DNA from 4 places in the Altererythrobacter sp. Z27 genome. Region 1 is predicted to be linked to each of the others. Evidence: predicted binding sites of a transcription regulator. Region 1 holds the regulator's gene; each other region holds the start of a gene.
What was found. Region 1 encodes LexA, which represses DNA repair genes until DNA is damaged. Its sites were predicted from a motif close to GTTCCNCNCTTGTTCT; they were not measured.
Positions count from the first base shown of each region.

Region 2: a site for LexA is predicted at 3,253-3,268, ahead of ACUJ47_RS05745 (S24 family peptidase). Genes of this name have one in related genera too.
Region 3: a site for LexA is predicted at 3,040-3,055, ahead of uvrA (excinuclease ABC subunit UvrA). Genes of this name have one in related genera too.
Region 4: a site for LexA is predicted at 2,145-2,160, ahead of ACUJ47_RS02715 (error-prone DNA polymerase). Genes of this name have one in related genera too.

Region 1 covers NZ_JBQYMC010000001.1:752,235-758,072, reverse strand. The annotation lists gene ACUJ47_RS03765 (ComEC/Rec2 family competence protein) at 1-1,921, shown strand, start outside; gene lexA (transcriptional repressor LexA) at 1,976-2,665, opposite strand; gene ACUJ47_RS03755 (molybdopterin molybdotransferase MoeA) at 2,753-3,949, opposite strand; gene moaC (cyclic pyranopterin monophosphate synthase MoaC) at 3,946-4,419, opposite strand; gene trpC (indole-3-glycerol phosphate synthase TrpC) at 4,586-5,371, opposite strand; gene trpD (anthranilate phosphoribosyltransferase) at 5,380-5,838, opposite strand, start outside.
Region 2 covers NZ_JBQYMC010000001.1:1,161,559-1,167,396, forward strand. The annotation lists gene ACUJ47_RS05725 (MAPEG family protein) at 21-413, shown strand; gene ACUJ47_RS05730 (MBL fold metallo-hydrolase) at 539-1,180, opposite strand; gene ACUJ47_RS05735 (hypothetical protein) at 1,262-1,696, opposite strand; gene ACUJ47_RS05740 (hypothetical protein) at 2,106-2,366, opposite strand; gene ACUJ47_RS05745 (S24 family peptidase) at 2,513-3,181, opposite strand; gene ACUJ47_RS05750 (hypothetical protein) at 3,313-3,513, shown strand; gene ACUJ47_RS05755 (hypothetical protein) at 3,503-3,862, shown strand; gene ACUJ47_RS05760 (D-2-hydroxyacid dehydrogenase) at 3,867-4,805, opposite strand; gene ACUJ47_RS05765 (RES family NAD+ phosphorylase) at 4,802-5,260, opposite strand; gene cysS (cysteine--tRNA ligase) at 5,260-5,838, opposite strand, start outside.
Region 3 covers NZ_JBQYMC010000001.1:1,008,644-1,014,481, forward strand. The annotation lists gene uvrA (excinuclease ABC subunit UvrA) at 115-3,030, opposite strand; gene ACUJ47_RS04970 (ABC transporter ATP-binding protein) at 3,434-4,177, opposite strand; gene ACUJ47_RS04975 (FecCD family ABC transporter permease) at 4,177-5,130, opposite strand; gene ACUJ47_RS04980 (ABC transporter substrate-binding protein) at 5,130-5,838, opposite strand, start outside.
Region 4 covers NZ_JBQYMC010000001.1:536,497-542,334, reverse strand. The annotation lists gene ACUJ47_RS02715 (error-prone DNA polymerase) at 1-2,107, opposite strand, end outside; gene ACUJ47_RS02710 (PilZ domain-containing protein) at 2,212-2,544, opposite strand; gene ACUJ47_RS02705 (Y-family DNA polymerase) at 2,617-4,218, opposite strand; gene ACUJ47_RS02700 (ImuA family protein) at 4,103-4,906, opposite strand; gene ACUJ47_RS02695 (amino acid permease) at 5,007-5,838, opposite strand, start outside.

The DNA.
Region 1 (5,838 bases):
TGGAGCCAGCAGGGCTCATTTGCGCCAGTCATTGGTGGCGATTGGTCTGTTTTTTGCCGCAGGGATTGCAGTGGTCTGGATGCGCTCCGAAGCAGTTGGCGCGCATGCGATCGACTATCCGCGCGTCGAGCGCTTGCAGGGTTATGTGCTCGAACGCGAGGACCGACCGGCTGAGGACCGTGTCCGCCTGATTTTAGCAGTGCGCGACGCAGAGACCGGCGAGGCGCGAAAGCTGCGTATCAATGTGCCGATCGAGCAGGTGGATGCCCGTATTGCCGAAGGTGCGATCTTGCGGATGCGCGCGAGGTTGATGCCACCTGCCCCGCCGATGCTTCCGGGAAGTTACGATTTCGCGCGAGCGGCCTGGTTCCAGGGCCTTTCTGCAACCGGCAGTGCGATGGGGGCCATCGAGGTCGTGCAGCCGGCACCCCCAGAGGAGGGCGGGTTGGCGTCTGTCCAGCGTGCGCTGTCCGGGCATGTTCGAAGCCACCTTTCCGGTGCTCCCGGGAGTATTGCCGCAGCGTTTGCAAGCGGGGACCGGGGCGCGATCGCCGTGGCCGATGAAGATGCGATGCGCGATGCCGGGCTCACCCATCTGCTTTCAATCAGCGGCCTGCATGTGAGCGCGGTGATTGGCGGTGCCTATTTGCTGGCGCTGAAGCTTCTTGCCCTGTGGCCGGCGCTCGCGTTGAGGGTGCGCCTGCCCATCGCGGCGGCTGCAATCGGAGCGCTGGCGGGGATCGGCTATACTTTGCTGACAGGTGCCGAAGTGCCAACAGTACGGAGCTGTATCGCCGCATTGCTGGTGCTCGTTGCCCTTGCGTTGGGGCGTGATCCGCTGTCCTTGCGGATGATTGCCCTGGCCGGATTTGCAGTGATGCTGGTTTGGCCGGAGGCGCTTGTAGGTCCCAGTTTCCAGATGAGTTTTGCCGCGGTGATCGCAATCGTTGCTCTGCACAACAGTGCCCCGGTGAAGGCATTTCTCGCGCCGCGCGAAGAGGGTTGGCTGGCCTGGGTAGGGCGACGAGGGGGAATGCTCCTCGTTACAGGGCTGGTGATCGAGATCGCCCTGATGCCGATCGTGCTGTTCCATTTCCATCGTGCAGGGGTCTATGGCGCCTTTGCCAACGTTGTCGCGATCCCGCTGGTAACCTTCATCACCATGCCGCTGATCGCGATTGCCCTGCTGTTCGACCTAGTGGGGCTGGGTGCGCCGCTGTGGTGGCTCGTTGGCCAATCGCTCGAACTGCTCCTCGCGATAGCGCATTGGACCGCTGCGCAACCGGGGGCGGTCAAGCTGATGCCGCAGATGGGCGGGCTTACGTTCGCCATGTTCATAGCGGGCGGGTTGTGGCTGGCGCTCTGGAAAGGCAAGCGGCGGTTGCTGGGACTGGTTCCCGCTGCCATCGCGACCGCTTTCTTCGTCGCCACCCCAGTGCCCGACGTCCTGATCTCAGGCGACGGACGACATGTCGGGATCACGGTGCCCGGCAAGGATGGTGAGGGGACGCGACTTGTCACCCTGCGTGACAGCCGTTCGAGTTACACGCGCGACAATCTGCTGGAACTGGTTGGCGTGGAGGCCGAGCCCGTCCTGCTCGCCGACTGGCCGGGCGCGCGTTGCAGCGCGGACTTTTGCGTTGCCTCGATCGAGCGGGGAGGGCGCAGTTGGAGCCTGTTGCTCGCCCGAAACAAGTTGCAGATCGAAGAGCGCGCGCTGGCCGCAGCATGCGAGCGGGCGGATATCGTAGTGGCCGACCGATGGCTTCCCCGATCATGCCGACCCCGCTGGCTCAAGGCCGACCGGCGCTTCCTGCAGCGCTCTGGCGGCATCGCGATCGTGCTCGAAGACGAGGCAATCCGGAGGGTCGCAGACCATCAGGGTGAGCATGGATGGTGGCGCGCCGGGCGTCGGGACTAGCCGGGGAGCTAGCTGACAAATTGGGGGACAGTGCCCGGCGCGCAATCACGTCAATCAGTGGTAACGGCGCAGCAGGCCCGCGAGCTTGCCCTGAACCACCACTTCGTCAGGCCGATAGACCTGCGGCTCGTAGGCCCCGTTGGCAGGATCGAGCTGGATCATCCCGTTCACGCGGCGCAGGTACTTGAGCGTCGCTTCCTCGTTGCGCACCAGCGCGACCACGATCTCGCCGTCGCGCGCGGTGTCGGTGCGGCGCACCAGCGCATAGTCGCCGTCGAAAATGCCCGCTTCCACCATCGAGTCGCCCGATACTTCGAGCGCGTAATGCTCGCCCGGGCCCAGCAAAGCGGCAGGAACCGGCATGCTAGCCTGCCCTTCGAGCGCTTCGATCGGCGCGCCGGCGGCAATGCGGCCATGCAGCGGGATCTCGATCACGTCATTGGCAGGTTCGCGCATGGCGGGCGGCGCTGAACGCGCAACCGACACGGGATCGTTGGCAGGTGCGCTGCGCTTGGCGGCAGGCACGGCATCTTCCGGCATACGTATCACTTCGAGCGCCCGCGCCCGATTGGCCAGGCGGCGAATGAAGCCACGCTCCTCCAAAGCGGAAATCAGCCGGTGCACGCCTGACTTGCTCTTGAGATCGAGCGCTTCCTTCATTTCCTCGAAAGAAGGCGAGATGCCCGTTTCCTCAAGCCGCTGCTGAATGAAACGGATGAGTTCGTGCTGCTTGGCAGTCAGCATGGCGAAAACCTCCCTTGGCCGCCTGTTCCACGTCCACCGGAACATGGTGAACGAATGTAGAACAATTAGGCAACCCGATTCGCCAAGTCAAGCAATTCCGCCATTTTCCAACAGGTATGCCGGAACAGATGTTCCCGCTTCGATCCGCTCACTCCCGGCAGGCCGGTCGATCAGGCAGTTTGCGGCGGCAAGCGACGCGAGGGCGGAGGAATCCTGCGAATCGACCGGCGTTGCCTTTGCGCCATCCCACACAGCGCGCAGGAATTCGCGCCGGCCGCCAATGGCAGGCAATTCGCTTCCGGACACCAGCATCGCCTTGCGCGGAAGCGGCATGGAGGCGCCCATTGCCGCACGCACCAGCGGCAGCACGAAGTGGAAGCAAGTGACGAAGCTCGACACCGGATTGCCGGGCAGGCCAAGGATCACCTGCGAACCGCGCGTCGCGACCATAACCGGCTTCCCCGGCTTCATCGCGACCTTCCAGAAATCGATCCGGGCGCCCCAAGCTTCGAGCGCCGGGCGGATCAAATCATGATCGCCAACCGAGGCGCCGCCGGAGGTGACAAGGATATCCGCGCCTTCCGCATTCTTCAGGGCAGCTGCCAGCGCCTCAGCATCGTCCGCCACCGGTCCGATCCGCAGCACTTCGCAGCCAAGCGCGCCCAGCATGGCCGCGATCATCGCCCCATTGCTCGCTGGAATCTGGTGATCGCCGCAATTGGCTGGATCGACTGCCAGTTCGTCGCCGCTGTCGAGCACGGCCACGCGCGGCGCACGGCGGACCGGAAGCTCGCCATGCCCAGCACTAATCGCCAGCGCGAGCTGCGCCGGGCCGATCCGTGTTCCTGCGGCGAGCACCTTGCCGCCCTCTGCGAAGTCGAAACCGCGCTTGCGGACATGCTGGCCGGGAAGGGGATTTTCCGAGGTCGTGACGAGATCGGGCTGAAGCAGTTCTGCGTCTTCGCGGATCAGCACGCGGTCGGCACCTGCGGGCATATGCGCCCCGGTCGAAATGCGTACGCATTGGCCCCACATCAACTTGCCGCTGAAAGGAGCACCCGCGCGGCTTTCGCCGACGATCCGCCAACTGCCGATCCCGCAAAGCGCATAGCCATCCATCGCCGAGAGGTCGGCCGGGGGCTGGGTGCGCCGCGCAACCAGATCTTCGGCCAGATAGCGCCCAACCGCTTCAGCAGATGCGACCCGTTCGACCGGCACTGCCGGCGCCAGCGCGAGCACCCGCGTCTGCGCTTCTTCAAGCGTGAGGGCAGGGCTATCGGTCAATCGGCGACCCAATGCCCCGACTTTCCGCCGGTCTTTTCAAGCAGGCGCACGTAACCGATCGCCATGCCCTTATCCAGCGCCTTGGCCATGTCGTAAATCGTCAGCAGCGCGACCGACGCGGCGACCATCGCTTCCATTTCCACCCCGGTCTTGCCGGTAAGCGAAGCAGTGGCGGTTACGCGGATGCCGTCACTCTCATAGGCGAAGTCGACATCGACCGCGTCGACAGCGAGCGGGTGGCACAGCGGGATCAGCTCGCCGGTCTTCTTGGCGGCCATGATCGCGGCGATCCGCGCCGTGCCGAGAACGTCGCCCTTGGGCGCGTTACCGGCCTTTATCGCTGCGAGAGCCTGCGCATTCATGCGAATGTATCCGCCAGCCCTGGCCATGCGCGCCGTGGCCGGCTTGGCACCGACATCGACCATTCGAGCTTCGCCAGCTTCGTCGATATGGGTCAGGCGCTTGCTCATGGATTGGTTCCTTGCGGATCGGACAGTCGAGCCATGCGACACATGCGACATAGTTCAGGATATAAAAAACCGCCTGCCCGAAACATGGCCGCAAGAGGCGACATGGAGTGGGCGGGGCGGAGCTTCATCCGCTCACCTATGCCGCAAACTCTGCGTGTAGGACAGTTCAACCTTCGAGCAGCGCCCGCGTGGCTGCCTCGACATCGTCCTGCCGCATCAGGCTTTCGCCCACCAGGAAGGTGCGCACGCCCGATAGGGCGAGCCGCTGGCAGTCCACATGCGAATTGATCCCGCTTTCGCCGACCAGCAGCGTGCCTTCGGGGGCAAGCGGGGCAAGCCGCTCTGTAATCGCAAGGTCGGTTACGAAGCTGCGCAGGTCGCGATTGTTGACGCCGATCAGCCGGGATTTGAGGCGCGCGGCGCGCTCCATTTCGGCTTCGTCGTGAACCTCGACCAGCACGTCCATCCCGCGTTCGAGCGCGGCAGCTTCGATTTCGGCCATTTCCGTATCTTCCAGCGCTGCGACGATGATCAGGATCGCATCTGCCCCGATGCTGCGGGCTTCAGCAACCTGCCACGGGTCGACCATGAAATCCTTGCGCAGCACGGGCAATTCGCAGGCGCCGCGCGCTTCGACCAGGAAATCCTCGTGCCCCTGGAAATAGGGCGCATCGGTGAGCACCGAGAGGCAGGCCGCGCCGCCTTGCTGGTAGGCGCGGGCATGGGCGGCGGGCTGGAAATCCGCCCGGATCAGCCCCTTGGAAGGCGATGCCTTCTTGATCTCCGCGATCAGGGCAAAGCCGCTCTCCGCCTTTGCTCGCAGAGCAGCCTCGAAACCGCGCGGCGCAGATTGCCCGGCAGCGGCATGGTCGAGCGCGGTGGCGGAGCGTTCGGCGCGACGCTGGGCGACTTCGATCCGCTTGGTGGCGCAGATTTCCTGAAGCTTGTTCATCGTGGCGTTCACTTGGCCAATTCGATCCAGCGCGCGAGCAAGTGCGCGGCTTTGCCGCTGTCGAGCGCTTCAGCGGCCATGGCGGCGCCTTCGCGCCAGTCTTCGGTCCGGCCTGCAACGATCAGCGTGCCCGCCGCGTTGAAGAGCACGGCATCGCGATAGGCGCCGGGCATGCCATCGAGCAGCGCCTTGAGCGCCTTGGCATTGTGTGCCGGATCGCCGCCGCGGATCGCTTCCACCGGCGCATTTTCCAAGCCAGCCATGTCGGCGGAGACACGGCGCATCTCGAAATCATTGCCGGTCACGTCGGCCAGTTCGTTGCCGCCCGCGAGGCTCAGCTCGTCGATGCTCTCGTCGCCCGAAACGATGAAGGTGCGCTCGGTGCCCAGCCGCGCCTTCGCATCGGCATAGATCGGCACATAGCCGGGGCGTGCGATCCCGATCAGCTGGCGCTTGACCCCGGCGGG
Region 2 (5,838 bases), 410 kb from region 1:
GGAGAGGATCCCGCATGTACATGCTGCTACCCGTAACGCTATCCGCCGCAGCCGCGGCCGCAATCATCAATATCTGGCTCGGCATTCGCGTGGGGCAGATGCGCGGCAAGCTGAAAGTGATCCACGGCGACGATGCGGGCGGGCCGCTGACCCGCCGGATGCGCGCGCAGCTCAACTTCGTCGAGAACACGCCGTTCGTCCTGATTCTCGTGGCCGCGATCGAACTGAGCGGAAAAGGCGGCCAGTGGCTGGCCTATGTCGCCGGCCTTTATATGCTCGGCCGCATCGCGCATGGCATCGGCATGGATGGCGAAGGCCCGACCAAGCCGCGCATGATCGGCACGCTGATCACCATGCTGACCCTGCTCGGCCTGGCTATCGTGGCGGTGCTTGTCCTCACGGGGGTGATGTGATTCCGCTTCCTTTGTCGAGGCAATCGGCGAGCGACTAGCGAGCCGCAAGTCCGGCTGGGCGTCCGCAGCGACGCGACCTTCAGGTCGTGTGAGCGAGGAAATCGCACGACGGATGTCGTGCGGAACTAAGAAAGCGCGTAATCGCTGACGAAGGCGTTGGTCTTGCGTTCGTGGCCGAAGGTGCTGACCGGGCCATGGCCGGGAATGAAAGTGACGTCTTCGCCCAGCGGCCATAGCCGCTGCGTGATCGAATCGATCAATTGCTGGTGATTGCCGCGCGGGAAGTCGGTCCGTCCGATGCTGCCCTGGAACAGCACGTCGCCTACGATCGCGAAGCGGCTGGGGCCGTGGTAGAATACGACATGGCCGGGCGTGTGGCCGGGGCAATGGATCACGTCGAGCGTCAGTTCGCCCACGGTCACCGTGTCGCCATGCTTGAGCCAACGCGTCGGTTCAAAGCTCTTGGCGAACATGCCCCAGCGTGCGCCGTCATCATCGAGCTGCTCGATCCAGAAACGGTCATCCTCGTGCGGACCTTCGATCGGCAGGCCGAGCTCTTCGGCCAGCATGCCGGTCTGCCCGCAATGGTCGAGATGGCCATGCGTGACGAGCAGCTTTTCCAGCGTTACGCCAGCCTGGGCCACCCCGGCCTTGAGCTTGTCGAGATCGCCGCCGGGATCGACCAGCGCGCCTTTCATCGTCTTCGTGCACCAGATCAGTGAGCAATTCTGCTGCAGCGGCGTAACGGGTATGATCGCGGCCTTCATCGGCGGCACGGGCTTGGGCGTCGCATCGTTCATGCCGGTGGAAATGGCCAGTCGGCCGCAGCAATGCAAGGCGCATATTCGCTAGAACGGCAGTGGCGCCTTGTCCGGCGCCACCCATCCACGCCGAGCCTCGACGCTGAAAAGCCGGTCAGGCGTCCAATACTCGAGGATCCAGTCCGACTTGCCATAGGGGCCAGACAAGAGAGCCGCGAGCACCGTGGGGAGCGGTTCGCCGCCATCATGCGCATCATGCACCGCCCGCGCCGCTGCCAACGAAGCGATGGTGATGGTGTGATGATAGCCCGAACTGTCGGTGTTCGCCGTGCCATGCGCATCGTTGAGGCGCAGGATCACTTCGCGGAGCCCGTCCGGTTCGGCGAGATCCGCGCGGTGCCGGATGCACCACAGCGCCATCGCGAAATGCGCCGCATGGCTCCATTCGGCATAAGGCAGGCTGGTGTCGAGCACGCTCGCGGCGAGGCGTTCGATCGCTTCGTCTGAAGAAAATTCGGTCATTGGCTTGGTCCTTTATCGGAAAGGCCCGACCGGCACGAAAAACCCCGCCGGCCGGGCGGGGTTTCGGTTGGCTTGGTCTTGAAGGAAATTCGCTTCAGATGACAGGCACACCGATCGCCGCCGCAGGTATTTGGCGGCGCGTTTGGATGCCGGTCGTGGCTGAACGAAATTCCATGCAGGCGAGATGCCGTGTGCACGAGGAGAGGTCAAGCCGAAGAAAATGGCGTGAGGCTCGATCTGCGCGGCAGCGGTGTTCGCCGCCGCCTATGCCGTCGAAGCGCGCTGCGTGTGCTCGGCTGGCTGTAGCCCCGTCGAAATGAAAGACCCCGCCGACATGGCGGGGTCTCCATGGCTCACGCGCCAGGCCGGGGTAATATCAGCCCTGTACGCGAACCTTGCTGCATCAGGGTCAGCCTCGGCAAGCAACGCCGGGGTGGTGGAATTCGCCGGGTGCAAACCCGCCGAAGGCCTTCACCAGCATCCCATATGCCTGAACTTGCCCAAAGCCGTCCTCGCCAGGCGTGTCGTTATAGCCGCTGAAGCTGCAGATCGAGCTGGCGACATAGTCGTGGACTGGCGTGAATTTGCCATTGCCAGTGATTTCGCCAGCCAGAGCAGGCGTGGCGATCGCAAGAACCGCGATTGCTGCAACGAATTTGGATCTGGTCATTGTGGTCTCCCCAATAAGGACGATGCACGACCCAACGACCCGCTCTTATTCGCGCGAATCTATTCAGCATTGTGGCAGAAAAACGCCATCGCATTTCCGATTGGCGCAGGGCGATGTCGGACTGGCGCAAATCGCCGGTCGAGGCGCTAAATCCGTCCACCCTTCCAGACCACGCGACCGACTATCTCGACCTCATCCGCCGCCACTTCGACCGGCGGATAGGCGAGATTCTGGCTGAGCAGCGCCAGCCTTCCCGCGCCGGTCGAGGCCACACGCTTGACCATCAGCGTATCGCCCAGGCGGACGACATGCACTCCGTCACGGAAAGGGCGCGGAGTGCGGTCGACCAATATCTCATCGCCATCGCGCAGCAGCGGCTCCATGCTGTCACCCTCGACCGTGATGGCTGAAAGCTGCGCGCCCGCCAGCCCCTGCTCGCTGAGCCAACGGCGCGAAAAGCGGAAAGCGTCGAACGGCATCTCCGATAGCGGCATTGTACCCGGCCCGGCGGAGGCGCCGATATCGAGCCGCGGCACTTCGACCCAATCGGGGCGCAACAGCGCCGCGCCCGGCTTTGCGTAGGATTTTTCCTGCACCACCGCAGCGAAACCGCCCAGCTCCGCTTCATCCACGCCGAAGAAGCTCGCCAGCGTGCGGCGGTCCTGCTCCTCCAGCTTGCGGGGCGAACCCTTGCGAATAAATTGCTGCAAATAGCTGGGGTTGCGCCCGATCATGTCGGATAGCGCCGCAAGGCTGACCCCCGCCCCCTGCGCCAGTTCGAGCAGCCGTTCCCGCTCATTCTCGCCCTTGTCCATGGCTTCATTCCTCAACTCATCGGAAAATTCCTATATCATAGGATTTTTCCTAGACAAGTAGGAATTCGGATGGAACGAATAGGGAACGCAATCAATGATTCGCCAGCAATTCCAGACCAATGAGGGCCGCCATGCTGATAAGAACCGTCGAGAAATTCCTGCGCGAGCACGATATGGCCGCGACAAAGTTCGGTCGCCTAGCCGCGCATGATCCGCGCTTCGTGCTCGACCTGCGCATGGGAAGGACTCCCCGTCCGCACACCGAGGCGCGCGTCCGCCAATGGATGGCGGGCTATGCCCCCGAAATGAAGGGATATGTCCATGCGCGCTGAATTCATGGGGAAGAAGCGCCGCAACTATCGCTCGCGCCGCACGACGGGCGACCGCGTTCGCGAAGCGCTGCTGATGCTGGGCGAAGCCCAAGGATGCCTGCTGAACCACGGCGAGACGCCTTGGGCCAGCATCACCTTTGCCGGCTCGCGCCACGAACTGATGCTCGATTTTGCAGGGCCCGAAGCCGTGGCGGCGGGTGAGCGCTTCATCGCCGCCCTGCCCGATCACGAGTTCGCGATCCCCGGCCAGCTGGTGGCGGATGCGACCATCTCGTCAGTCAATCACATGATGCATCCAGCACCGCGCATGATCGTCACCGCGACCCTGCTGCTGCTGGAGGACGCGTAGCGCCTCAGTAACCCAATCGCGGATCGAACACCGGCGCGACCGGCTCACCCTTGAGATACTTGCCGAGATTTTCGAGGAAGCGATCTGCCGAACGCTGGAACATCTTGTCCTGCGCGCGCCCGGAAAGGTGCATGGTGACATGCGCATTGTCGAGCGTCCACAGCCTGTCTTCGGGCGGCAGCGGCTCGGGCGTCGTCACGTCGAGGAAGGCACCCCCGATCCGCTTGGCTTCGAGCGCTTCCACCAGCGCGGGCTGGTCGATCACAGCGCCGCGCGCGATGTTGACGATCACCGCATCGCTTTTCATCGCGGCGAGCTCTGCTGCGCCGATCATCCCATCCGTCTCCGGCGTTGCGGGCACTGCCAGGATCACCCAGTCGAATTCTCCCAGCTTGCCGCGCCACTGGTCAGGCGTGAGCGCGCCTTCTCCGCCCGACCGGCGCACCACGGTCACTTCGACGTCGAACGCCTCCAGCCGCGGCTTGATCAGCTTGCCGATCGCGCCATAGCCCAGCAGCAGCGCCTTCGAGCCTGCCAGTTCGCGCTTGCCGGGGCTGTCGAGCAGCCATTCGTGCCGTTCCTGCGCGCGCACCACGTCACGATAGCCCTTGGCGATGGTGAGCATCCCCATCACGACATATTCGGCGATGGTGATGGCGTTGATTCCCACGCCATTGGTGACGGTGATGTCGCGTTCGATCAGCACGTCCATCGGCAGGAAATCGAGCCCGGCATAGATCGAATTGAGCCATTTGAGCTTTGTGGCGGCGCGGACAGTGTCAGCCATGGCCTGCTTGTCATAGAGATCGAACCAGCCGATTTCGGCCTTCGGCGCCACTTGCATCGCCTCTTCCTGAGTCGCGAACCAATGCACATCGAGCCCTTCGGGCAAGCGCGGCTCGAGCAGCGGGCGAATCAAGGCGGAAAGGGCGAGCGTGGTCATGATAGGCTCCCGTATTGGCCGAGCATTGGCGGGCGATGGAGGCATTCGGCAAAATCGAACGGCCTGCAAGTCAGCGGCGGAACTTTCGCCGCATCGGGGTGAAGCGGGTTGAGATAGATCACATCGGCTTCGGGCAAGACGCGAGACCGGATGGCGACAGCCAGCGAGCGGCGCTGGTCGAGCCATTCGCTCACGAAAGCACGGATCGAGTCCTCGTCGGCATCGGGCACGCGCTCGGGCACGGAGTCAATCTCGGTCCAGCCCAGAACGAGATCGTCGGGAGCCTGGCTAAGGTCGGCTGGCTGGTAACGCAGCGCCACCAGCACCGCGAGCCCGGCCTCGCTGGCAAGGCTCACCACCGGGCAGCCCGGCGGGGCGTAGCGCGCTCCATGCAATTCGGCGCCCTTCCCGTCGAGCGCCACGAAGGGCGCACGGGTGAGCCGCCAGAGCCGCATCAGTCGAGCTTCCACTCCCAGCCGAGCGGATCGCCGTCCATCGCATCGACACCCTTGGCGGCGAGCTCGTTACGGATGGCATCGCTGGCGGCGAAATCCTTCTCGGCCCGCGCGGACTTGCGGCGGGCAAGGGCTTCCTCGATCTCGGCTCCGGTGATCTGCGCGGATTTGGGGCGGATACGCAGGTCGGCGCGGGTGAGGTTTAGGAGGTCGAGCCCCAGGACGGAATCCATCGCCGCCACGAGCGCCAGCTTCTGCGCAGGATCCACCTTCTTCGTTGCCAGAGCGTCTTCCAGCGCGGTCAGAGCGATGGCCGTATTCAGATCGTCCGATATGGCGACATCAAGCTTGTCGAGCGAAGCCTGGAGCTTCCCCCAATCGTCACCCTGAACTTGTTTCAGGGTCCATCCGTCAGAGCGCACCGACGGCTCGGAATTCGGCATGGATGCTGAAACGAGTTCAGCATGACGCGCCTTGAGTGTTTCTACCGCCATCACCATCCGCTTCAGCCGGGTCAGCGCGGCGCCCAGCCCTTCCCAGCTGAATTCCAGCTCGCTGCGGTAATGCGCCTGAAGGCA
Region 3 (5,838 bases), 260 kb from region 1:
AATCAAAGGAAGCGAGGCCCCGGCCTCCGCCGGTGTGACCGCAAGGTTTTCGCTCGAGCCGGATGTGCCCCTCCACCATGCTGCGCATGGTCCCCCTCCCCGTTTCGGGGAGGATTATTCGGCGGCTTCGGATTGCCTTTCCAACATCGGGCGCAAGTACTGCCCGGTAAATGACTTGGGCTCTTGGGCGACCGCCTCCGGAGTCCCCTGCGCAACCACTTCCCCGCCGCGCACGCCGCCTTCCGGCCCAAGGTCCAGAATCCAGTCGGCGGTTTTGATCACGTCGAGGTTGTGCTCGATCACCACAACCGAATTGCCCTGGTCCACCAGCCGGTGGAGCACTTCGAGCAGCTTGCGGACATCCTCGAAGTGAAGGCCGGTGGTCGGCTCGTCCAGTATGTAGAGCGTCTGCCCGGTGCTGCGCTTGCTGAGTTCCTTCGCCAGCTTCACCCGCTGCGCCTCGCCGCCTGACAGCGTGGTCGCCTGCTGGCCCACCTTGACGTAGCCCAGCCCCACCTCGTTCAGCATATGCATCTTGTCACGGATGGGGGGGACGGCCTTGAAGAACTCCTCCGCATCCTCGATCGTCATGTCGAGCACGTCGGCGATCGAGTGGCCCTTGAACTTCACCTCCAGCGTTTCGCGGTTGTAGCGCTTGCCGTGGCATTCCTCGCAAGTGACGTAAACGTCGGGCAGGAAGTGCATCTCGATCTTGATCAGCCCGTCGCCCTGGCACTTCTCGCACCGCCCGCCCTTGACGTTGAAGCTGAAGCGGCCCGGCTTGTAGCCGCGCGCCTGCGCCTCGGGCAGGCCGGCGAACCAGTCACGGATCTGGGTGAAGGCGCCGGTGTAGGTCGCGGGGTTGGAGCGCGGGGTGCGGCCGATCGGCGACTGGTCGATCTCGATCACCTTATCGCAATATTCGAGCCCGGTGATCTTGTCGTGCGCGCCCGCGATCACCCGTGCGCCGTTGAGCGCGCGGGCCGCGCCGGCGTGGAGCGTGTCGATGGTGAACGAGCTCTTGCCGCTGCCGCTGACGCCGGTGATGCAGGTGAAGGTGCCGAGCGGGATGCTGGCGGTGACCTGCTTGAGGTTGTTGGCGCGCGCGCCGTGGACGGTGATGTGCTGGCCGTTGCCCTTGCGGCGGGTGGTTGGCACGTCGATCCGGCGGCGGCCGGTCAGGTAATCAGCGGTGAGCGAGCCCTTGGCCCGCTCGATATCGGCAAGCTTGCCCTGCGCCACCACTTCGCCGCCGTGGACGCCCGCGCCGGGGCCAAGGTCTACAATATGGTCGGCGGCGCGGATCGCGTCTTCATCGTGTTCGACCACGATCACCGTATTGCCAAGGTCGCGCAGGCGCTTGAGCGTTTCGAGCAGCCGGTCGTTGTCGCGCTGGTGCAGGCCGATGCTGGGCTCGTCGAGCACGTAGAGCACGCCCGAGAGGCCGCTGCCGATCTGGCTGGCGAGGCGGATGCGCTGGCTCTCGCCGCCGGAGAGGGTGCCGCTGGTACGGTCAAGGTTGAGGTAGTCCAGCCCGACATTGTCGAGGAAGCCCAGCCGCTCGTTGATCTCTTTCAGGATGGCGCGGGCGATCTGCTGCTGCGTGTCGTTGAGCTTGGCCTCGAGCGCGAGGAACCACGCCTTCGCGTCGGCCACGCTCATCCTGACCGGAGTGGCGATGTCGGTTCCTGCAACCTTCACCGACAGCGCCTTCTCGTTGAGACGCTTGCCGCCGCAAGTCTCGCATGGCTGCGCCGTCTGGTACTTGCTCAGCTCCTCGCGCATCCACGCGCTCTCGGTCTGCAGCATGCGGCGGTTGAGGTTGCCGATCACGCCCTCGAACGGTTTGCGCACGGTGTATTCCTTGCGCCCGTCCTTGAAGGTGAGCTCGACCGGCATGCCGCCCGTGCCGTGGAGGATGATCATCCGCTGATCGGGCTCAAGCTCGTTCCACGGCGTGGTGAGGTCGAACTCGTAGGCCTTGGCGAGGCTCGCCAGCACCTGCATGTAATAGGGCGACGGCGGGTTGGACTTGGCCCAGGGCACCACCGCGCCCTGCTTCAGGCTGAGCGCTTCGTTCGGCACGACCAGCTGCGGATCGAACAGCAGCTTCTCGCCGATCCCGTCGCAAGTGGCGCAGGCGCCCTGCGGCGCGTTGAAGGAGAACAGCCGCGGCTCGATCTCTTCGATGGTGAAGCCACTGACCGGGCAGGCGAACTTCTCGCTGAACACGATGCGGTTGGCGGGGATGCCCGCGCCCTTCATCGCGCCGCCCGCTTCGCCCTCGCCCTCGCGGCCCGGCACCACGGCGTCCGCCAGATCGACATAGGCCAGCCCTTCGGCAAGCTTGAGCGCGGTCTCGAAAGAGTCGGCGAGGCGCGTCTCCAGCCCCTCCTTCACCGCGACGCGATCGACCACCACTTCGATGTCATGCTTGTACTTCTTGTCGAGCGCGGGCGCTTCCTCGATCGCATACATTTCGCCATCGATCCGCACGCGGGTGAAGCCCGCCTTCTGCCACTCGGCCAGCTCCTTGCGGTATTCGCCCTTGCGCCCGCGCACCACCGGGGCAAGCAGGTAGAGCCGCGTGCCTTCGGGCAGCGCCATCACCCGGTCGACCATCTGGCTGACGGTCTGCGCGCTGATCGGCTCACCCGTGGCGGGCGAATAAGGAATGCCCACCCGCGCCCACAGCAGGCGCATATAGTCGTAAATTTCGGTAACGGTCGCGACGGTCGAGCGCGGATTGCGGCTGGTGGTCTTCTGCTCGATCGAGATCGCGGGGGAAAGCCCGTCGATATGCTCGACATCGGGCTTCTGCATCATCTCGAGGAACTGGCGAGCATAGGCGCTCAGCGATTCCACATAGCGCCGCTGCCCCTCGGCATAGATCGTGTCGAAAGCAAGCGAAGACTTGCCCGAACCCGACAGGCCGGTGATCACGATCAGCGCATCGCGCGGCAGATCGATGTCGATCCCCTTGAGGTTGTGTTCGCGCGCGCCGCGGACAGAAATCTTGGTGAGGGCCATGAAGGGCGTGTTCCGCAAATGTTCCGATTAGTCAAGTGAGGAGCGCGCAAGGCCCACAGCGATATAGGGAGATGTGGGAACAAACGCACGGGATGCAATCCGTTTTCGTGCCTGGAACTATCGTCGGCTTGCCGATCCAGACACGCACCATGGGACTCAAGTGCACTTTACTTTTTCTACCGCTGCGCCCGAATAACGCCGGGCTACAGGAAATCTGAAGGCCAATCGCGATCCGCAAATCGCTAGCAAGGCCTCCTCTTTGCAAGTCGATCCCTCCCGCCCTTCGGGTCGCACCTGGGCCCATGGGCGAATATTGCAAAGAAGGGCCGGGCACGAAATTCTCCACATGCCCGGCCCAATTTTCTTGGAGCTCGGATCAGGATAGCAATTCATACACTTTGCTTCAGGTGTGCCCTGCCACTAACGCTTGTTCGCCTTCCAGGCCGATCCAGCGCATCGAAACGCCCCAGCCTGCGCGGATATTGGCCGGAGACAATGCTTCGGGAGGCGGGCCATCGGCCACCAACCTCCCTTCGCGCAGCACGATAACGCGGTCGGCATGGTTCATTGCGGTGGCAAGATCATGCACGACCAGCGCCACCCCTGCCCCGCCCCGCGCGGCATGCCCAAGGTGGCGCAAGAGAGCCTGCTGGTGCGCGAGGTCGAGCGCGGCGAAGGGCTCGTCGGCGAGGATCCAGCGCGGCTCCCCCGCCAGCACCCGCGCCAGCAAGGCCCGCACCTTCTCGCCGCCCGACAATTGCGAGACGGGGCGATGGCGCAGCCCCTCTAGATCGAGCGCGGCGATAGCGCTTTCGACCGCCTGCTCCCCGCGATCCCGATGCGGCATCCGCCCCAACCGCACGAGGTTCTCTACCGCGACGTCCCATGCCACTTCGGCCTCTTGCGGAAGGTATCCGATGCGTTGCGCACGGACGCGCGGATGCATCGTGCCCAGCGGCTCGCTGTCCAGCGTGACCGCCCCGACAGAAGGTTCAAGCAGCCCTGCCAGCGCCATCAGCAGGCTGGACTTGCCTGCGCCATTGGGGCCGCAAATCGCCGTGACCTTCCCCGGCCCGATCGCCATGCTCAGCCGGTCGAGCACCTGCACCCGTCCGCGCACCAGCGAAAGCCCTTCGGCGGCAAGCATCACAGCCTCCCCCGGCGCATCCGCACCAGCAGCCAGAGGAAGAACGGCGCGCCGAGCAGGCTAAGCGCGATCCCGAGCCGCAGTTCAGTGACGAGTGGCAGGATGCGGACAAGGCTGTCTGCCGCAAGCACCAGGCAGGCGCCCGCCAGCGCGCTCGGCAGGATCAGGCTCGAAGGCAGCCGGTCGGTCAGCGGGCGGACAAGATGCGGCACGATCAGGCCGACGAAGCCGATGATGCCTGCCACCGCCACGCTTGCACCAACGGTGAGCCCCACTCCGCCCACCAGCAGGCCCAGCAGCCAGCCGGGCCGCACACCGAGCGACCGTGCCGCCGCTTCGCCCAGCGTCAAGGCGTCGAGCGATCGCGCCGCCAGCAGGAGCAGGCCGATCCCTGCCACCACGAGCGGCGCGGCGAGCGCCACGTCGCGCCAGCTGCGATCTGTCAGCGCACCGTTGAGCCACAGCACGATCTCGCTCATGGCGAAGGCATTGGGAGAGAGCGTGATTGCCAGCGCGGTGAGCGCGCCGGCGAGGCTGGCGATCATCAGTCCCGCCAGCGTGAACAGCGCGATCCCGCCGGTGCGCCCGGCAATCGCGGCCAGCATCGCCATGCCAGCCGCCGCGCCCGCCAGCGCCATCAAGGGCAACAGCCACGGGCTTGGACCGAAACCGAACCACAGGCTTGCAACCGCGCCCAATGCCGCCATTGGCGCGATCCCGAACAGTCCTGGATCGGCCAGCGGGTTGCGCAGATAGCCCTGCATCGCAGCGCCAGCCGCCCCCAAACCCGCACCGATCGCCACCGCCAGCAACGCGCGCGGCAGGCGCAGCTCCATCAGGATCAGCGCGGCATTGGGCGTGGAAGCGGGATCGATCCATACGCGCCCCGCCAGCAGCGACAGCGGCAGCAACAGCGCAAGAAGGCCTGCGAAAACGAGCGTGGCCCGGTTCATCATGTGCCTTCCGCCCGAATTTCGCCGAGGCGAGCCATCGCCCGGATGATCGTTGGGCCGCCGCAATAAAGCAATGCAGGGTCAAAGCTTTCGACGCGCGTTGCCTTGAGCCGGGACAAGGCCGGGTGGCGTTGCGCACGCGCATCCCCGGCGACCAGCAACACTTCGGGCGGATCGGCCAGAAGCGCTTCGAGCGAGAGGTAGTCCGCCTGCCCCATTCCCCGCGCTGCGCTCTGGCTGCCGAACCCGGCGCGCCGCATCAATTCGCTCGCCAGCGTCGCCTTGCCCGGGACGATCTGCCCCGGTTGCCACAACACTGCGGAAACCACAGGTGTGCCCGGAGGTGCCGCGCCATCCGCCAACGCGGCTTCGATCCGCCGCGCCAATTCCTCGCCGCGAGCTTGCTGCCCGGCGAGCGCGGCGATCTCGCGCACCTGCGCAATGCTCTCTTCCGGTGTGCCGGCGATGCCGACGTATCGGGTCGGGATGGCCAGATCGGCCAGCGCCTGGCGCGTGGATGGCGCAAGGAAAGTGTCCGCCAGCACAAGGTCGGGATCGAGCGCGAGCACTTCCTCGACCGTGCCGCCGGTGGTCGAGTATTTCTGCGCAACGCTGGCGGGGATCGAACTGCCCGCCGGATCGCGGCTGTAATGCGAGAGGGCTAGGATCTGCCCCGGATCGGCCACTTCGACCAGGATCGCGTCGATG
Region 4 (5,838 bases), 220 kb from region 1:
GGATGCTGGAAAGCTCGTCAGGCGGGCCATATTCGGGTGCAGGCGCGGGGATTTGCACCGGCTCCGCCCCCCGCCTCCGCTTGAGATAGGGATGCACCATGTCGCCCTGGATCGGGCCGGGCCGCACGATCGCCACCTGGATGACGAGATCGTAGAACTCGCGCGGGCGCAAGCGTGGCAGCATGTTCATCTGCGCCCGGCTCTCGACCTGGAACACGCCGAGCGAATCCCCCCGGCGCAGCATGGTGTAGGTCTCCGGATCCTCTCGCGGCACGCTTGCCAGCGTCAGTGCGCGGCCATGATGCGCATCCAGCAGGTCGAAGCATTTCTTGATGCAGGTGAGCATGCCCAGCGCCAGCACATCGACCTTGAGGATGCCGAGCGCTTCGATGTCATCCTTGTCCCATTCGATGAAGCTGCGATCGGGCATGGCGCCATTGCCGATCGGCACCGTTTCGGTGAGCGCGCTCTCGGTGAGGATGAAGCCGCCGACATGCTGGCTCAAATGACGCGGCATGCCGATCATCTGTTCGGCCAATCTGATCACGCGCCTCAGGTGCGGGTCGGTGATGTCCATGCCCGTTTCGGCAACGTGCTTCTCGCCAATCTCGCGCCCATAACTGCCCCATACGGTGCGTGCGAGCGCACTGGTGACGTCTTCGCTGAGCCCCATCGCCTTGCCCACTTCGCGGATCGCCATGCGCGGGCGGTAATGGATCACCGTGGCGGTGAGGCCCGCACGATGGCGGCCATATTTGCGATAGATGTACTGGATCACCTCCTCGCGCCGCTCATGCTCGAAATCGACATCGATATCGGGCGGCTCCTTGCGTTCCTCGGAGATGAAGCGATCGAACAGCAGCTGGTGCCGTGCCGGGTCGACGCTGGTGATCTCGAGGCAATAGCACACTGCCGAATTGGCGGCCGAACCGCGCCCCTGGCACAGGATCGGCGGATCGACCCCACGCGCGTAATCGACGATATCCTTGATGGTGAGGAAATAGCGCGCGAGATCGAGCTTGCCGATCAGCGCCAGTTCGCGCTTCAGCGTGCCGCGCACGCTGTCAGGCACGCCTTCCGGATAGCGCCGGTCTGCACCCTTCCATGTCTCGGCTTCGAGATATTGCTGCGGCGTCATCCCATCGGGATGGATTTCCTCGGGATATTCGTAACGCAGTTCGTCGAGGCTGAACTGGCAGGCATCGGCCACTTCGCGCGCGGCCGCAATCGCATGCGGCCAGCGCGCGAACAGGCGTTGCATTTCTTCCGGCGACTTCAGATGCCGCTCGGCATTGGCGGCGAGCAGGTGCCCGGCTCTGGCGACCGTGGTCTTGTGCCTGATCGCGGTCATCACATCCTGCAACGGGCGGCGTTCGGGCGCATGATAATGCACGTCATTGGTTGCCAGCAGGCAAAGGCCATTGACCCGCGCCAAGGCGTCGAGCCGGGTGATCCGCGCCACATCATCCCCGCGATAGAGATAGCTGGCCGCAAGGAAGCGCAATGTCGGCAAACCCGCCGTCAGGTGCGGAAGCAATTCGGCAAAGCTGCCAGAGACCGTTTCCGACAGCTCACGACCGTCAAGCATCACGACATTGCCGGCCCAGGCGGGAATGGTGAAACGCTCCTGCAAATCATCGGGCGGCAACAGGACCAGTTGCACGCCCTCTGCATGTTCAGCGAGCATCGGTAGCGAGATGTCGCAAGCGCCCTTCTCCTGCCATTCGCCGTCGATCGTCGCCATTCGCCCGGCGCTGATCAGCCGGCATAGCCGCCCATAGGCCGCACGATCGACGGGATAGGCAAGGAAGATGAGCCCTTCGATCGTCTCGATCCTAGTGCCGATCACCGGCCGCAGCTTGAGCGCCTTCGCTTCGGTATGGATGCGCACCACGCCAGCCATCGAATTGGCATCGGCAATCCCGATCGCATCGTAGCCGAGCGCGCGAGCCCTGCTCACCAGGTCGACCGCATCGGATGCCCCGCGCAGGAAGCTGAAACAGCTCACCAGCCCCAACTCGACAAAGCAGGCACGCGGTGGCGGCTCGACCGCATCGGGGTCGAGCTCAATCCGGCGTTTGGCAGGTGTCAGCGGTGCATTGGGCATGGTTCACAAGGTCAGCGGCTGAATTCAGCCGAGTATTGTTCACTATATGTTCTTATATAGACTTTCAACCGGAACATGCCCGGTTGAAGCACCACAGTGAAGGATCAGGCTGCCTTGCTCTTGCCCGATGCCGGCTTGCGCTTGAGCCGCTCGTGATAGAGATGATCGACGATCGCCGGGTGCATCTTGCCCTCGAAGGCGATCCCCGCACACTCGCCATCGACCCACACGATCTTGCCCAGCGGCGTACGAACGCCGTCGATCCGCAGGCTGACCTTCTCGCCTTCTTCGGCGAAGCCATGGCGCCCCTTGATCTTGCAGCCGCCCTCAGACACGTCGATCACTTCGACGTAGAGCGTGCGCGAACGCATCCGGCCCTGCACCAGCAGGTCGAGCCGCTTGCGATCTGAAGAGCGTGTCGAACCAGTTTCTTCCATCGGTTCTATATGCCGAAAAACCGTAAAGAAATGTCTATCACCAATTTCCGTTATTTTATCGTAACTTGAGCGTTAACCGTAAAGCCCGTGCAGATACCAGAGCGGCAAATCGCCGCGCCCGTCACCAGCCAGGCCGTGGCGATAGATCCAGTATCGCCGCCCCTTCTCGTCCTCGATACGATAGTAATCGCGCAGCCGCGCGCTGGAGCGTTCGCGCCACCATTCGGGCGCGATCCGCTCGGGCCCTTCCACCTTCACCACTTCGCGCACCGCGCCGCGCCAGCGAAACGAACGCGGATAGCCATCGGGCGTGGCATAGAGCACCGCGATCGCCTCGGGCCGATCGAGCAGCTTGAGCGGGCGCTGGTGAAACGCCAGCTCGCCCTGGCTCGCAGGTTCGGGCTCCAACGGGGGCTGCCAGCGTTGCGCCCGCTCAGGCAAGTGGCTGGCATGCGGGACAGGACGGCGCACCGCCTGCGGCCCAAGGCGGACGGTAAGCCGGTCGATACAGGCATTGAGCGATGTGCCATGCGATTCCGCCGCACTTTCGATATCGCGCTGGCCGAGTGCAAGCGGCTCGGCCCAGCTGGCCCGCAAGCGCAGCAGTTCGATCCCGAAACCGGCATCCACACCATCGAGCTTGGCGCCGAACAGGCGGCAGATGTGCGCTGGATCGCGAGTGGATGCGGAAAGCTCAAGCGCACGGGTTATGACTTCGCCATCGACCCGCCACAGCCCCAGCTCGAGCCGCCGCGCGCCCTCGCCCCGCCCTTCAAGCTCGCGCGCCATATCGGCGGCAAGGTCGCGCAGCACCTGGTCCAGCAGCTCGCGGTGGCGGATCGGTTCGAGCAGGCGCCGCTCGACCAGCGGAATGTCCTGCGGCACCACCGGCAGCAGCGGTTCGGGCACGCGGCCAAGCAGCTGGTCCATCCGCACCAGCGGATTGGCCGAGGGTGACTTGCGGTTGCGGAAGCGGCGCTGCAGCGCGTCCCGCCCCACTCCGCCAAGTTCGCCAAGCCGCTTGAGCCCCAGCCTGCGTAGCACGGTGAGTACATCGGGATCGAGCCGCAACGCCGCCACTGGCAATTCGGCAAGGCGCATCGCGGCATCGTTGCCCGGGCCCAGGATCGCGCCATCCGGCCCGTAATGCGCGAGCGCCCAGGCCGCACCGGCAGTGGGCGCGATCGCCAGGCGGGCACTGAGGTCGCGTGCGGCAATTGCAGCGCGTGCATCGGCGATCAGGCGCCGCTCACCCCCGAACAAATGCGCCACAGCCGTGACATCGACGACCAGCCCGTCGGGAGGGTCGAGCGCGCTCCATGGACCCCAGCGTTGCGCCCACAGCGCCAGCTTCTCCAGCAAGGCGAGGTCGCCTGCCGGATCCGATGGCGCGACAGTGATCGCGGGGCACAGGGTACGTGCATCGGCCAGCATCATGCCCGCCCGCGCGCCGGCAGCTCGCCCTGCGTCATTGGCTGCGGCGATGCGCGGGCCATGCGCCGTTTCGGCAATCAGCACAGTCGGCGCGGCATCCGCGCCTTCACCGCGCCTGAAGCCGTTAGAGAGCCGCCAGCGATCGACCGCAAACTGCGCGAACCAGATCGACATGATCCGGCGCGGCGGCCCTTTCAGGGCTGCTGTGCGGTCGAGCGGCGGCGAGGCTGTTGCCGTCATCGCTCAAGCTCCATTCCCCGGGTGGATACGACCGTGCGCGGAACAGTTCAGCATGCCAGGCAGGGTGGCCCGGCGCAGTCGTGTTCCAGCGTGTAGGAGCCGAAGGTGCAGCCGCCACTTTCCAGCGCATCCGGGCAGAGGAAAGCTCGGGCTGCGCTTCTAGCCGCACCAGCCACAACGGCACACCATGCTTCTCCGCTGCGAGGCTGAGCCGGCGCGAAGCGGTGAAATCCAGCGCGCGCGGATTGCCAGCGATTTCACCCAGCACGAACGCCAGGTCGCGGCAGCGCAGCCCCTCTTCCAATGCGAACAACGCGTCCTCCGGAGTCCGGGCTTCGACGTGGATCAACCGGTGGCGCAATTCTGGCGGCAGGCCATGGCGATAAGGGCGCCCGGTCAATCTCACCGCTGCACGATCCTGCACCCACAGCAGCTGGCGCCGGTCCTCTTGCGCCGGGCCGGATCGCCCGGCCGCTTTCAGCGCATCGCGCGCCAGAGCGAGCGCCAGCCCCGCCCCGCTCGCTTGATCGCCGCTTGCAAAAACCTCGCTGTGCGCGGGCGCGGCCAAGCCCGGCCGCCAGTGCGGCAGGCGGGTACGCAGCAGCGCAGCGGCACCCTCGCCAGTGACAGCGAGCGGCGGCGTTTTCGGGGAATGGACGGCAGGATGGAACATATAGGAACGACTCATTTGTTCTTATTATGTTCCATCCAGTCCCGATTCGCAATCGCGCACAAAAGAAAAGGGGCCGCCCGCAGGCGACCCCTTCGCAAATCATCCCAGACGCAGATCACTCATGCGGCGGGTGGATCGGAACCATCAGTTCCTCACCCGCCACGTCATCGACCACTTCGACGATCCCGCGCCCAAGGTGGCTGCGGCTGCGGGAATAGAAGAAATAGACCAGCAGTCCGAGCGCACCCCACGCCGGGAGGAACAACATCGCAGCGCTTGGAAGGTTGAAGAACAGCAGGACGCAGCCGATGATCGTGAGCGGCGCAACCAGCCAGATTGCCGGCACCTTGAAATGCCGCTGGCGTGTCGGGTCCTTCACCCGCAACACCATCACGGCCACCGCCACCATCAGGAAGGCGTAGAGCGTACCGGCATTGGAAATGTCTGCCAGCTGGCCGACCGGGAAAAAGGCTGCGGCAACCGCCACTGCGAGGCCGGTCATGATCGTCACGACATGCGGGGTTTTGAATCTGGGATGCACGGTGCTCAGCTTCTCGGGCAGCAGCCCGTCACGGCTCATCACGAAGAAGATGCGCGTCTGGCCGAAGATCAGCACGAGAATGACCGAAGGCAGTGCAAGGAAAGCCGCGATGCCCAGCATGTTGCCGATGCCGGAGAAACCGATCGCGCGCAGCACATGCGCCAGCGCCTCATTCGAGCAGACCAGCGCCTCGGCGTGTTCGGGCATGGCGCATTGCCGCGCCAGTTCTGCCGATCCAGCCTCCAGCGGGAATCCGGCGGCATCCATGATCGGCTGTCCGCCTAGCGTGCCAATGGCACCAGCAGCCACGAGGATATAGAACACGGTGCAGAACAGCAGCGAACCGACCAGACCGATTGGTACGTTGCGCTGCGGGTCCTTGGTTTCTTCTGCCGCGGTCGAAACC